4 regions of the Flavobacterium sp. Arc3 genome follow, and region 3 is predicted to be linked to each of the others. Evidence: riboswitches for the same ligand, from Rfam matches in the RefSeq annotation. Region 3 holds a riboswitch; each other region holds the start of a gene.
What was found. A riboswitch is a leader RNA that binds a small molecule or an ion and turns the genes downstream of it on or off. The one in region 3 is predicted to bind S-adenosylmethionine.
Positions count from the first base shown of each region.

Region 1: linked by a shared signal. The riboswitch ahead of QO200_RS18780 (hypothetical protein) and the one ahead of thrA (bifunctional aspartate kinase/homoserine dehydrogenase I) in region 3 are both predicted to bind S-adenosylmethionine.
Region 2: linked by a shared signal. The riboswitch ahead of QO200_RS00040 (hypothetical protein) and the one ahead of thrA (bifunctional aspartate kinase/homoserine dehydrogenase I) in region 3 are both predicted to bind S-adenosylmethionine.
Region 4: linked by a shared signal. The riboswitch ahead of QO200_RS12005 (Na+/H+ antiporter NhaC family protein) and the one ahead of thrA (bifunctional aspartate kinase/homoserine dehydrogenase I) in region 3 are both predicted to bind S-adenosylmethionine.

Region 1 is NZ_JASMRI010000041.1:17,110-20,282, reverse strand. It holds gene QO200_RS18790 (dipeptidase) at 1-868, opposite strand, end outside; tRNA gene QO200_RS18785 (tRNA-Leu) at 981-1,062, shown strand; SAM-I-IV-variant riboswitch at 1,552-1,655, shown strand; gene QO200_RS18780 (hypothetical protein) at 1,714-2,100, shown strand; gene QO200_RS18775 (hypothetical protein) at 2,510-2,911, shown strand; gene QO200_RS18770 (DUF3157 family protein) at 2,929-3,173, shown strand, end outside.
Region 2 is NZ_JASMRI010000001.1:7,581-10,753, forward strand. It holds gene QO200_RS00035 (hypothetical protein) at 1-1,016, opposite strand, end outside; SAM-I-IV-variant riboswitch at 1,354-1,451, shown strand; gene QO200_RS00040 (hypothetical protein) at 1,442-1,831, shown strand; gene QO200_RS00045 (hypothetical protein) at 1,831-2,214, shown strand; gene QO200_RS00050 (hypothetical protein) at 2,245-2,760, shown strand; gene QO200_RS00055 (transposase) at 2,913-3,173, opposite strand, start outside.
Region 3 is NZ_JASMRI010000021.1:38,240-41,412, reverse strand. It holds gene QO200_RS14680 (O-acetylhomoserine aminocarboxypropyltransferase/cysteine synthase family protein) at 1-410, shown strand, start outside; gene QO200_RS14675 (hypothetical protein) at 956-1,159, shown strand; SAM riboswitch class I at 1,340-1,448, shown strand; gene thrA (bifunctional aspartate kinase/homoserine dehydrogenase I) at 1,529-3,173, shown strand, end outside.
Region 4 is NZ_JASMRI010000015.1:7,101-10,273, forward strand. It holds gene QO200_RS12005 (Na+/H+ antiporter NhaC family protein) at 1-1,197, opposite strand, end outside; SAM-I-IV-variant riboswitch at 1,257-1,353, opposite strand; gene QO200_RS12010 (T9SS type A sorting domain-containing protein) at 1,452-2,033, opposite strand; gene QO200_RS12015 (transposase) at 2,084-2,395, opposite strand; gene QO200_RS12020 (hypothetical protein) at 2,712-3,134, opposite strand.

The DNA of each region.
Region 1 (3,173 bases), on a different contig from region 3:
TTTCGCCATAAACGTCTTTCAGGTCAAGTGCTTTTTTATATTTTTCCAAGCTGAATGGCGCTTTTGCCATTTCGGCTCTTTCTTCAAGAGATAGTTCCTCTACATTGTCATAAAATCCAGGAATGGTAATATGATTGTTTTCGTCATGAAGAGAAGCAATCATTTTTGCCAAAATATTGATTGGATTAGCCACTGCACCACCGTATAAACCGGAATGTAAATCACGGTTGGGTCCTGTAACTTCTACTTCGACATAACTTAATCCGCGAAGACCTGTTGTAATAGAAGGTTGTTGATTTGAGATCATTCCAGTGTCTGAAATTAAAATCACATCATTTTTAAGCTTTTCATTGTTGTTTTCAACAAAGGTTTTTAAGTTTACACTTCCTACTTCTTCTTCACCTTCAATCATGAATTTCACGTTACAAGGCAAAGTATTACTTTGGATCATGTATTCGAATGCTTTTACGTGCATGTACATTTGTCCTTTATCATCACAGGCACCACGTGCAAAAATGGCTCCTTCCGGATGAATGTCGGTTTTTTTTATCACAGGCTCAAATGGGGGAGAAGTCCAAAGCTCCATCGGGTCTGCCGGCTGTACATCATAATGACCATAAACTAATACCGTTGGCAAGTTTTTGTCAATTATTTTTTCACCATAAACAATAGGGTAACCGTCAGTTTCACAGATTTCTACAAAATCACAACCTGCTTTTTCCAGACTTACTTTTACCGCTTCAGAAGTCTCAATAACATCTTGCGAGTAGGCTGCATCTGCACTTACAGATGGCATTTTTAATAATTCTATTAACTCGTTGATAAAACGGTCTTTGTTTTCTTGTACGTATGACTTGATATTTTCCATTTATTAACTAATTTTTTATAGTTTCAAAAGTACAAAAAATAGAATTAAAAATTTTTTTAAAAAATGTTTTGAAAGTTCAAACTTATGACTATATTTGCACCCACAATTGCACGCGGATATGGTGAAATTGGTAGACATGCCAGACTTAGGATCTGGTGCCGCAAGGCGTGTAGGTTCGAGTCCTATTATCCGCACATACATTAAGACTTAAACAGCTGTTAATCAGTTTTTTAAGTCTTTTTTGCTTTTTGTATTCCCCCAATACATCCCCTCTTTCATAATTGTGTGTGTAAATGAACCTATTTAACCTAATGAAACTTCGACTACGTATTTTATTTAACTAATGGAATAAACTTCTTTTTCAACATTTAATAGGGGGGGGTGGAGAATTCTCGTCTACGGGGTGCCGGGGTATTCTAAAGGTCATTTATGTGAAGATAACGAAAGGGATTTTAAAAAAAATTTGGCAAAAAAAATTCTAGATATTGCATAAAGCACTGGCAATTCCCTTTGTTAAAAAGTGTTAAAAACACAAGTAGTCCGCACTATAGTAAAATAGGTGAACGAGTACGATAAAAAACACACCTTCTAGTTGACCTTCTATAGGCATAGAATAAGCATCATTTGGTAGGTCACGTTAAGTTCCATATCGATAAATCCAAAAAATAATTCTATATTTACCCTTCAAACATCAAGATTCTTTCCCTCCGGGAGAAAGAAACCAACCGAGACGAGAGTCCACGGTGGTAAATAAGATGAGGGCAGCCCGCCAAAATAAAGTGCTATTCAACTCCCTTTTTTATTGTCAAGATGTTCTGTAAATTATTAACTTAATTCAAATCATTATGGCTATCCATTTTATTGACAGTGATAAAATTGACATCACCTTCACCAACCTAATCATTAATGTTTCCAGTCTAAACAAATATGGGCTCTCGGTAAACGATTTTTCCGTAGAAAACAACCTATGGGGAAAGACGAATGGGAAGCTCTTGGTCATGACTGAAATGAACGAGCCCGCTTGGGAATTGCAGAAGATCATTGATACCATTTTAATCCCTAAAGGATTTGTCTTTGAGCGTGATTTTGTCGTCGCATTTGAGCAGCTTATTCACGGAGCGGGAAACAGCATCACATGTTTGATCAATCAAGAACTCCCTGAACTATTGGAGATTGATTGGATTAGCAGTGAAATAAAGATGAACGGTAATTTCATATGGCTTAAAAATTAAACTGAAGCCGAGAATGTAGCTATATAATTAAAGAAACAAAGACAGTCAATTTTCTTCCATTGCTTTTCATTATTCGTGGTATACTCTTAAGAGACTTACTTGCAAGCAGGCATATTAATAACTCAAATTGAGGTAAACCGTAACGTTTTTATAAAACATCTTAATATTTTAGCAAATATCACTAATTGTGGGTATGTTTTCTTTTAATTAGTAGTGTTATATTTGTTAAATTCACGGGCGTGATTTTTAATTTAATCCTCGTTAACAATTATAAAAAAATTGCTACAAAGACTCAATATAGAGCTTTTTCAAATACTGAATATTAGTAACATTGTAAAATCGGTCATTTAGTATCGATACATTAGCAAAATCAGATGGAAATGCGATTAACCAAACCTAAATATATATTATGAAAAATTTACTTTATGTTTTTACTGCTCTTTTGATTTTTTCTTGTTCATCTTCAGATGATAGCTCCGGTACCTCGAGTTCTGATATCAACCCCCCAACATGGATTCAAGGAACATGGAAACAGGAAGGCGCATTACAAGGGCAAGGGCTCGGGTTTAAATTTAGCTCAAATGATTTTTGTACTCTAATATTAAATGGGGACCTGTGTACACAAGGACAAATTGATTCATTTAGAAAAGCAGGTGAAAAAGTAACTGTTGAAGAGACAATATCAAGCACTTCATACAGTGCGAAAATTAATTATCCAATGGGACAGTCAGTAACCTATTCTTTTAGTAAAATATCAAACACTGAAATTAAATGGGAATCCTCAGCAGGCGTTGTATTTATAAAACAATAAACTTTAAAATTTTAATTATGAAAAAATTATTTATTTCAATCTTATTTATAGTTTCGAGTATTTCTATAGCTCAAAGCGCAACTGCAACGACAGAAGACGGAAAAAAAGTTGTTTTGAAAAGTGATAAAACGTGGGACTACATAAGTAAAACTGTGGTTTCTGAAAACGATTGTACTTTAGAACCAAATTATGTAGAACCAAAAAGCGAAAAGGGAATAAATAGTTGGCTTAAAAAATTCGACGCAACAACAGAGGATTTAAA
Region 2 (3,173 bases), on a different contig from region 3:
CCAACAATAAGACTGTCTCCTTTTACGTCCTGAAACGGACCTTCTTTGATGTCTTTTAAATAATTGGTATAGGTTATAGTTCTTTCCGTTTTACCATCAATAAAGACGTATTTCCAATTGCCATTTTTTTCATCATTTACATAAGGACCAATTTCCTTTAAATAAAGCGCAGCAGTAGTTTCGTCATAATATAGGCCAGTATATAAGCCATTTGCCAAGTCATCTTTATAATTAGTGGTATAAGAGATTTTATTGTCTTCAAAGGATGTTAATAAGCCATTTCTTTTCCCATCTTTCATGATATATTCCAAAGACTTACTTCCGTCTACATCATATTCAATTGTTTTACCGTTTAAAAAACCATTGCTATAAGTGCCACTTTTTTTAATGTTTCCTTTTTCATCATAAAAATTAAATGGTCCGTTTAAATGCCCGTTTAACAAACTGTACTCAAATTTAACGGTATAATCATCGTAATAGTCTGTTTTCTTTCCGTTGTCATTATCGTAGATTCCTGATTTTTTTATCAATGTTATATTATAAGAAGTCATACTTCTATCCGACCAATCATCGTCACTTCTTTTTGCATTTGTAACCATTAAAGTATAGCCCGAACTGCCATATGTAGAGATTACTTTCTCATCTTCAATCGCACTGTCAACTAATTTGAAGCCGTTAGCGGTTAAGGAATTTTGTATCAATAAATAAGAACCTTTGTTAAAAATAGAATAGGATATTTTATTAGGATAGTCATCATAAGTATAAAGATAGAACCATGCTTGGGCTTTATCACTATAATCCTCTTTATTGTAGGACCAAGTAATAGTGCTATAATTGTCAGTATCTCCCTTTTCGGAGTTATAATAGGTCCATCCTTTTATTAACATAAATTGATTTACATCTTGCCAATTCTTCTTGTTGCATAAATTAGTTAAATCTGTTAGGCTAAGTTTTTGCCCAAAGAGAGTTGAACTAATAATTAATGTTAATAGGATAAGGGTAATTCTTTTTTTCATAACGTTTGTTTTTGGTGGCGTATTAACTACAACTCAACCAGAGTGTTGTTATAGGGTATTTGATACCTAAGTTTGTTTTTCTTTTTGGTTTAAATTTTACTTTACAATAGTAAAAAATCTGACACTTAAATCTTTACGGTTTTCCACATTTCAGAGCATTTTTTTAATTTGTGTGTAATTATGGAAATAGGAACAAAACCAAAATTAGGGTTAATTTATCGGGAAGCCTATACCTGTTTTTAGTGATATTCTAAGTCACTATTGAATTGTTATTTTTTATAAGTTTTAAAAATTTGTGTGATTTTAATGTCCGTTTTTATTTTTAATTTATATATTTGAATATCATTACGAACTACTATTTAGTAGTAGCAACCTGCTTAGACAAGCGAAGGTGCTAAAACAATGAGCCTAAACTAAGGAAAAATATGTTTAAAATACCTCAATTTATTTCCAAATTCAAGATTGCTTTAAAAACAAAAAAGGCTAAAAAAAATCTGTTTAAGATTTATTTAGACCTCGATTTCCAGTTTTATAGTGTCGCTTTTGACGAACTTCAAGAAGTCAATTACATATATAAAGAGAAGGAGCTATACGACCAAAGTATTGCTGGTATTACCACTTTTTTAAAGTTTCAAAAACCAAATGGAAGGGATTATGAGTTTTATCCTGATATCTATTACTCACAATTGAAAGCTAACCAAGAATATGCTGTTATCACGTATTCTTTCACAGGAGCTTATTCTACAAGAGCAGTTGCATTGGTTCAGACGTTACAATTAGATACAATAGAGATATTTAAACATTGTAAAGAATAATGAAAACAAAAGCAATAAAAACCTTTACAGCGGTCATCACCCTTGGACTAGAAATAGGATATAGCAAAGAGCTTTACAAGAAGGAATATTTGATTCATACCCTTGAAGAGTATCAAAAGCAAAGAATAGATGAAGCAAGGATTTATTTAAGCGCTTCAATCAGCGATTGTAGTATTGTTTTAGGCGGTCTGGAAGAAAACCATATAAGGTTAGAATTTATAAACTACCCTAAATTTCCGTTGGAAGTTGAGGTGTTTAAAAATGAAATTATAAAACTGTGTTCTCATTTGCTTAATAAGTTACAACAAAATAGAACTGTGATTGTGTTTACAGATGAAACAGTTATGCTAGAGATTGATGAAGCAATAGACCCAAGGATTTAAGAGAAAAGATTAAACTGTAAATTTATAGATATGAGAATATTGTTGTTTTTATTGCCTTATGGCACATTGGTTTTAGTTTTATTTATTCTTATGATTATGTTTTCTTCGGAAGTGTATCACGTGATGGGAACTCAGCTACCTATTGTATTATTGGGAATATTACCAATATTTCCCAGTATCAAGATTTCTTCATTACTTAATAAAAAAGTTCAAAAGTCAAACATTTATAAGTTAACCAACCTTCAAGTGTTAACTGGGACTTTTGAACTAATAATTCCAGTTTGTCTTTCTTTTTTTCTATTTGAGTATGTTGACAAAAAGGAATCTTATGGTTATGGAAGTAACCATGAGATATCAGATAACATTCCATATTTTCTTCCAGCGCTATTTTTTGTGATTTTATGTCTTGAGTGGATAAGGAGGTATAATTCTGAAAAAGATAAGTTTGTAGCTTTTAGATATATTTATATCATAGTAATGGTAATTGCGTTTATACTTAGTCTAAAATATATTGGACTTATGTTTGAACCTAATGCAAAAAGATAATGCAATAACCATTAATCATTGAACAGAAGTGCCAACTTTATTGTTGTGAAATTTCTCTGCTAATTTCTGACTATAAATTTTTGTTTCGTTTTGATTGTCAGTATGCATGATGTCTGACGCGATAGCTTGACCAATTTCGGTCAAAACAGCATCTATCTTACCTTGAAGTCTCTCTTTATTTTTTCAACTGCTTTTTTCCAAACAAAACTGTATTTATGTGCATTGGCTTCTATTTTGGTTCCATCGATAAATTGTTTCTCAAGACTAATAAGTTCCAAATCAACCATCATCTCAACGAGTTGATTGAAAAGCTTTTCGACGTTCCCTTTTAATTTTTGTCCTCTGAAATCATTTATAGTTCTAAAATCAGGCTGTAAACCACCTGAAAGCCACATAAAGTAAATGTTTTCCTT
Region 3 (3,173 bases):
CCGTACGTGTAAAAAGACATAGTGAGAACGGATTAGCATTAGCACAATGGCTAGAAAGTCAAGAGCAAGTGGAGTGGGTGAATTATCCAGGTTTACAGTCGAGTAAATATTATGATCTGGCTAAACGTTATTTGCCAAAAGGACAAAACGGATTAGTAACCTTTGGTCTAAAAGGAGGTTTTGAAGCGGCAAAAAAAGTAGCGGATGATACCAAACTATTTTCGCTACTCGCAAATATTGGAGATACAAAATCATTAATTATTCATCCAGCAAGTACAACGCATCAACAATTATCTGATGAACAACAGTTAGCTTCAGGAGTTTCTAAAGATTTGATTCGTCTTTCTGTAGGTTTAGAAGATATTGAAGATTTAAAAGCAGACTTAAAAGCAGTTTTTGAGTTATTGTAAGAATTTATAAAGTATATTTTATATCGTTTAAACACTGCTTTTTTATCCAAAATTAAGATGAGTTTTATAGTATTACAATCTCAGTTTGTAAGATTATAATATTTGTATTAAAAATGAGTTAAAATGTTGATAGTCATTAGGGAACTAGCAAAAAAAAACTGAAATTTGTTGCAAGAAAATACCAAAGATGAATTTAATCATTATTGTAAATTTTAAAACTATTTCGGAATCATCTGCAAGGAAATGATTGCCTTATATTATAGCTATAATTAAGCATCAGCCTTCCTATTTCTTTTGGAAGGCTTTTTTATTAAAACAATTTAGAATTTAAAGATAATTAGCATGGAAAAACATATTTTTAGAAATAATAGATCACTAGTGATTACCTTATTTGTAAAAATATGTTGATATGCCAAAAGTATAAGTTACTATAACTTTAACCCTTTTGGTATTTATCCAAAAGGGTTTTTTTATGGTATTTAAAAGAGAATAAAGAGTAACAAACAAGCAAGAATAAACATAGCAACAATTAAACAAGTAGACACATGGGGGCAATTAGTAGAATTACCAGAGCGGTAAGTTTTTTAAGGAACTTAAAAACTAAAAAAAATAGTATAAAAATCACGGTAGATGATTTAGTTCATCCAAGATTTGGTATCAACGACACCAATGCTAATGATTTAAATAAATCACCAAATTCATTACAGTTTTTGATGTATTCAAAGGAAAACGATACTCTTTTTATCTAATTGATAGCGAGCTGTCTTTATAGTGATTTACACGCGAGGAATTCCTGAATTGTTATGTTCAGCAATGTTTCGCGTTTTTTTTGTTAAATATATTTTTCGCTAATAATCAGAATGGTAAAAGTTTGGTTGTTATAAAAATATGTAGTTAATTTGCAGTAATAAGTTCACACACGTATTGAAATGTTATAAAGAAAGGATGAGGGATTAGACCCGATGAAGCCTTAGCAACCCTTCGAGAAATCGAAGAAGGTGCTGCATTCTACCACTCCCTAAAGTGGAAAGATAACAACAAGAATTTCTCTAGTATTTACCTAGTTTTTTCTTTCTAATATTTCCAAATACAAATCAAAATTAATAAAAGATTTGACATTGGAAAATAACCCAACACATATTACCATACAAAATTTCACCACGCACAATGGTGCTTTTTATGCTAGCCTAAACTTAAGTTATCAGGTTTTTGGCGCTGCTTCGCATACCGCTCCCATTATCTTAATTAATCATGCCTTGACCGGAAACTCACAAGTAATTGGCGAATCGGGTTGGTGGAATGATATTGTGGGTGTCGATAGAACCATCGATACTAGGAAATATACAATTGTTTCTTTTGATGTTCCTGGTAACGGATTCAATTCAGCGACTATAGAGAATTACAGAGATTTTATTGCAAGAGATATCGCAAGGATTTTCATCGAAGGACTTCGGTTTTTAAAGATTGATTCTTTATTTGCTCTTATCGGCGGTTCTGTTGGTGGTGGAATTGCTTGGGAAATTTTGGCTCTAGAACCTAAACTGGCACAAAACTTCATTCCCATAGCTACAGATTGGAAAGCGACTGACTGGTTGATTGCTAATTGTTATTTGCAAGAGCAAATCCTAAATAACTCTAAAAAACCTATTGAAGACGCTCGTGTTCACGCCATGTTGTGCTACCGCACGCCTGAATCTTTCAAAGAAAAATTTAATAGAGATCTCAATGAACAACTAGAAACGTTCAAAGTAGAAAGTTGGCTGAATTACCATGGAGAAAAATTAGAAAAAAGGTTTCAGCTTTCGGCATATAAAATGATGAACCAATTATTGAAAACGATTGATATAACTAGGAATCATGAGTCTTTAGAATCAGTTATCTCAAAAGTGGGTGCTAATATATACATTGTAGGAATTAATTCAGATTTGTTTTTTACAGCAAAGGAGAATAGAGATACGTACAATGAGATTAAAAAATTTAAAAATAATGTATTTTATAGTGAGATTGACTCACAACATGGGCACGATGCTTTTTTGATGGAATACGAACAATTAGACAATTTGTTAGAAGTTGTTTTCAAAAATAAAAAACAAATGAAAATAGTTAAATTTGGCGGTAAATCTTTAGCAAACGGTGAAGGTATCGACACAGTTTTAGATATTATAGAGGAAAAAATAAAACAAGACGAGAAAATTGCAATCGTCGTTTCGGCAAGAGGAAAAGCAACGGATGAGCTGGACGACATTCTTACTATTGCAGCCAAAAACGGAAATTACAAACCGCTATTGGAAAGTTTTAAAACCTATCAAAAAGATGGTTTTGAGGCCGTTGATTTTTCGACTGAATTTGATAAATTAGATAAACTTTTTGAAGGCGTTAGCTTGATTGGTGATTATAGCCCAAAGATTCAAGACCAAATTTTAGCACATGGCGAAGTACTTTCGGCTAAATTATTGGTTTTTTTATTGAATGAAAGAGGCGTTACTGCAAAACTAGCAGATACAAGAGATTTAATCATAACCGACTCCAATTTTGGGGATGCACAACCTTTGGACGCTGTTTCTAAGAAAAATATCATTCAAATTTTCAAAGAGAATAAAGATTCAATACTAGTGATTACTGGTTTTATTGGTTCGAATGCGAAACACGAAACCACTACTTTAGGTAGAAACGGAAGTAATTATACGGCGTCATTAGTCGCTAATTATATCAATGCCGAAGAATTGCAAAATTTCACTCATGTTGATGGAATTTACACTGCTA
Region 4 (3,173 bases), on a different contig from region 3:
ATTTGCAAAACTTAAAATCAGCAATACTTGTGCCCCATAAGGCAAGATCCCTTGCACTACACAAGAAAATATATCAAGAATTGCTGCTGTTTTCTTGGGACTCAAATCGTATTCATCACTAATTTCCTTAGCAATTCCACCTGTTATAACAATGGAAACTGTATTATTGGCAATAGCCACATTCGTAAAACCTACCAAAGCACCAATTCCAGCCTGCGCCGATTTTTTACTTTTAATGCGCTTTTTGATTTGGTACAATAAATAATCAATTCCTCCAGCTTTATCAACCATTGCTGCTAAACCACCAGTAAGCATAGACAATAAAAATATTTCAGTCATACTAGTGAAGCCCTCATATATCTTTTGGGCAAATTCCATCAACGTAAAATGATTTCCAAAATACCCAATCAATCCAGCTAATAAAGTTCCAATAATCAGTGTTGAAAAAACGTTTATGCCAACTAATGCTAATACAATTACTAGAACGTAAGGAAGAATAGTTATCCATTCAAAATTGGTCTTAGGAATCGCCACTGCAGTAATATCAGAGTTCAGTCCCAAATAAAAGAAAACTAGAACGGTTATAATGGCTGCGGGAAAAGCAATGAATAAATTTATTTTGAATTTATCTTTCAGTTTACATCCTAATGATTGCGTAGCAGCAATTGTAGTATCTGAAATCATCGATAGATTATCTCCAAGCATCGAACCACCTAACAAAGCGCCTGCAATCAATGGCAATGAAGCTCCACTTGAATTAGCCAGATTTACTGCGATAGGCCCAATAGCTACAATGGCTCCCACAGAAGTTCCAGTAGCTGTTGATAAAAAGGCCGCTATTAAAAAGATCCCTAACGGAAAATAAGCGACATCAATTGTATTAATTCCAAGGCTTACAACTGCATCCACACCTCCCGTTGCTTTACTAACAACAGCAAATGCTCCCGCGAGAAGATAAATGAGACACATGGTCATAATTTTACTCTCTCCACAACCAGCAATCAAAGTGGCTACTTTCTCATCTGACGAACTCTTAAAAAGTAAGAAAGCAGAAATAATTCCTATCACAACAGCAATTGGCGCAGGTAAAGCATAGAAATCATCAAGCCATATACCGGCTCCTAAAAAAATAAAAATAAAAATCAATAAGGGAATTAAAGCAAATGCATTTCCTTTTTTTTTCAATAAATGAGTCATAAATCAGTTTTATAATGATATAAATATGACGAAAAACAATAGCTAAAAAAATGGGAATGTAAAACAACGTTTTTTCCAAAGGATTTGGCTTATCGTTTTAGCACCTTGCTCGTTGTTGCAGGTTGCTATCTCTTTTTGAGATTCGTGATAACGGCTGCAAAAGTAATTATTATTTTTTGAAATCGTCACCTTCGATCAAAAAAAATATTTTACAAAAAAAAGCCTTACCGAAGTAAAGCTTTTTTATAACTAATTTAGTTTTTTATAAATTTCATATTCGAACTTCCTTTATCTGTATTCATTTTCAAGAAATACTTTCCGGAAGCCAGTTTAGAAACATCAACCTTTGTTACTGAAGTCGCATTCGGAACAGCAATGACCATTTGTCCAAGAATATCATAAATTGCTATTGATTGTACTTCTATAGAATTTTTATAATTAATATTTAGAATCTCATTTACTGGATTTGGAAACACACTAAAGTAATTTGAAAATTCAAAATCTGAAGTTGCTAAGGTTTTAAAGGTAGATGTCGCTTTGTTTGTCAGAATTGGAAAGTTATAATCAAAATAAATATTAGCTTCATTTTGGAATGTATCGCCAACTACTAATGTTGGTAATGTTTTAATCTTATAGCCATCTCGATGTAAATAAGAGGTCATTAAACGGTATCCGCAGTCTATAAACTCATGACTTAAGATTTCTTTAACCGATTTAATAACAACTTCTTGAATTACCATTCCTTTGGATTTATTATAAGTAAAGACACTAGGCTTATTACCTTTTTTACCATGGCTTGGTCTTCGGTAGTAACTACTTTGAATCATACCTACCATCACAATGACTTTGCTTTTACTGATTTTATACTTGCTACAAATACTATCAACTAAATCTTTCTTGGATCGGACGTCCCAAACTTTTTTTTTAAAAGTTCACGTCCAACTTCTAGTTCAATTTCTTTATTAGCTAATAATTTACGTAGGATACGGTTTTCTTCCTCAGCTTGCTTTAACTCTTTGCTACGATCGTCATAAGTGACTTTTAAACCTGCTTCTCCTTGTTTCTCATGCTTCTTCTTCCAACTGTACAAAGTTCCTTTACTAACACTGTATTTACGGCAGGTTTCTACAACTCCTGATTCTTCGCAAGAAGATAAAATTTCTAACTTCTCTTCTAAACTCCATTTCTTGTATTTCATATCTCAAATGTACTATTTGAAATTTAAAATATCACTCCGAACTTATAAGGGGCTAAAATAAACATTGGTTGCAATATAACTGTCTACACTTGCTTCTAGTAATTTTTTCTTAAAATTGACATCTGGTATATCAATAACCTGAGCATTAACACTTCCAAAAAAACAAAATCCAATAAGTAAAAAGTAAAGTTTTTTCATTTCATAAATTAAAGTAATCAAATATATAGAAATCAATTAGTAATAAATTATTTTCCTAAAAAAAAAAGCCTTACCGAAGTAAAGCTTTTTTTATAAAATATATGATTTATGAAATTGACTAGAAAGCTACATTCCATCTTGGTAATCTACCATTTTCATCTAAGAAAATTTGTAAAACTTGTCCTTCTACAGCAGTAGGAATACCTTTAGTATCATCATTGAATGTTTCATACCAAACAACTTCTAACAAGCTGATATCTTCTTTTTTCATTTGCGCTGGCCAAGAATATTTCCTTCCTGTTTTTGCAAACTGGTGCCCTTCAACAATCTTTTCTTTTAGACCACCATTTTTAATTTTCAAAGTTCCGTCATTTTGTACTGTTCCTGTAGAACCTACCATGATCAACTCTTTTTCTTCTGCTACTGCATACACTAAAAACACGCCACTTCCTTCTGAAGCATTACAAACTTGTTCTAAACTGTCATCTGCAGCAAATGAAAATTTGTCGCTAACTTTAAATTTTTTTAATTCCTTATACATATTGTTTTATTTTTATTTGAATTGGCTTCCTCAAAAAAA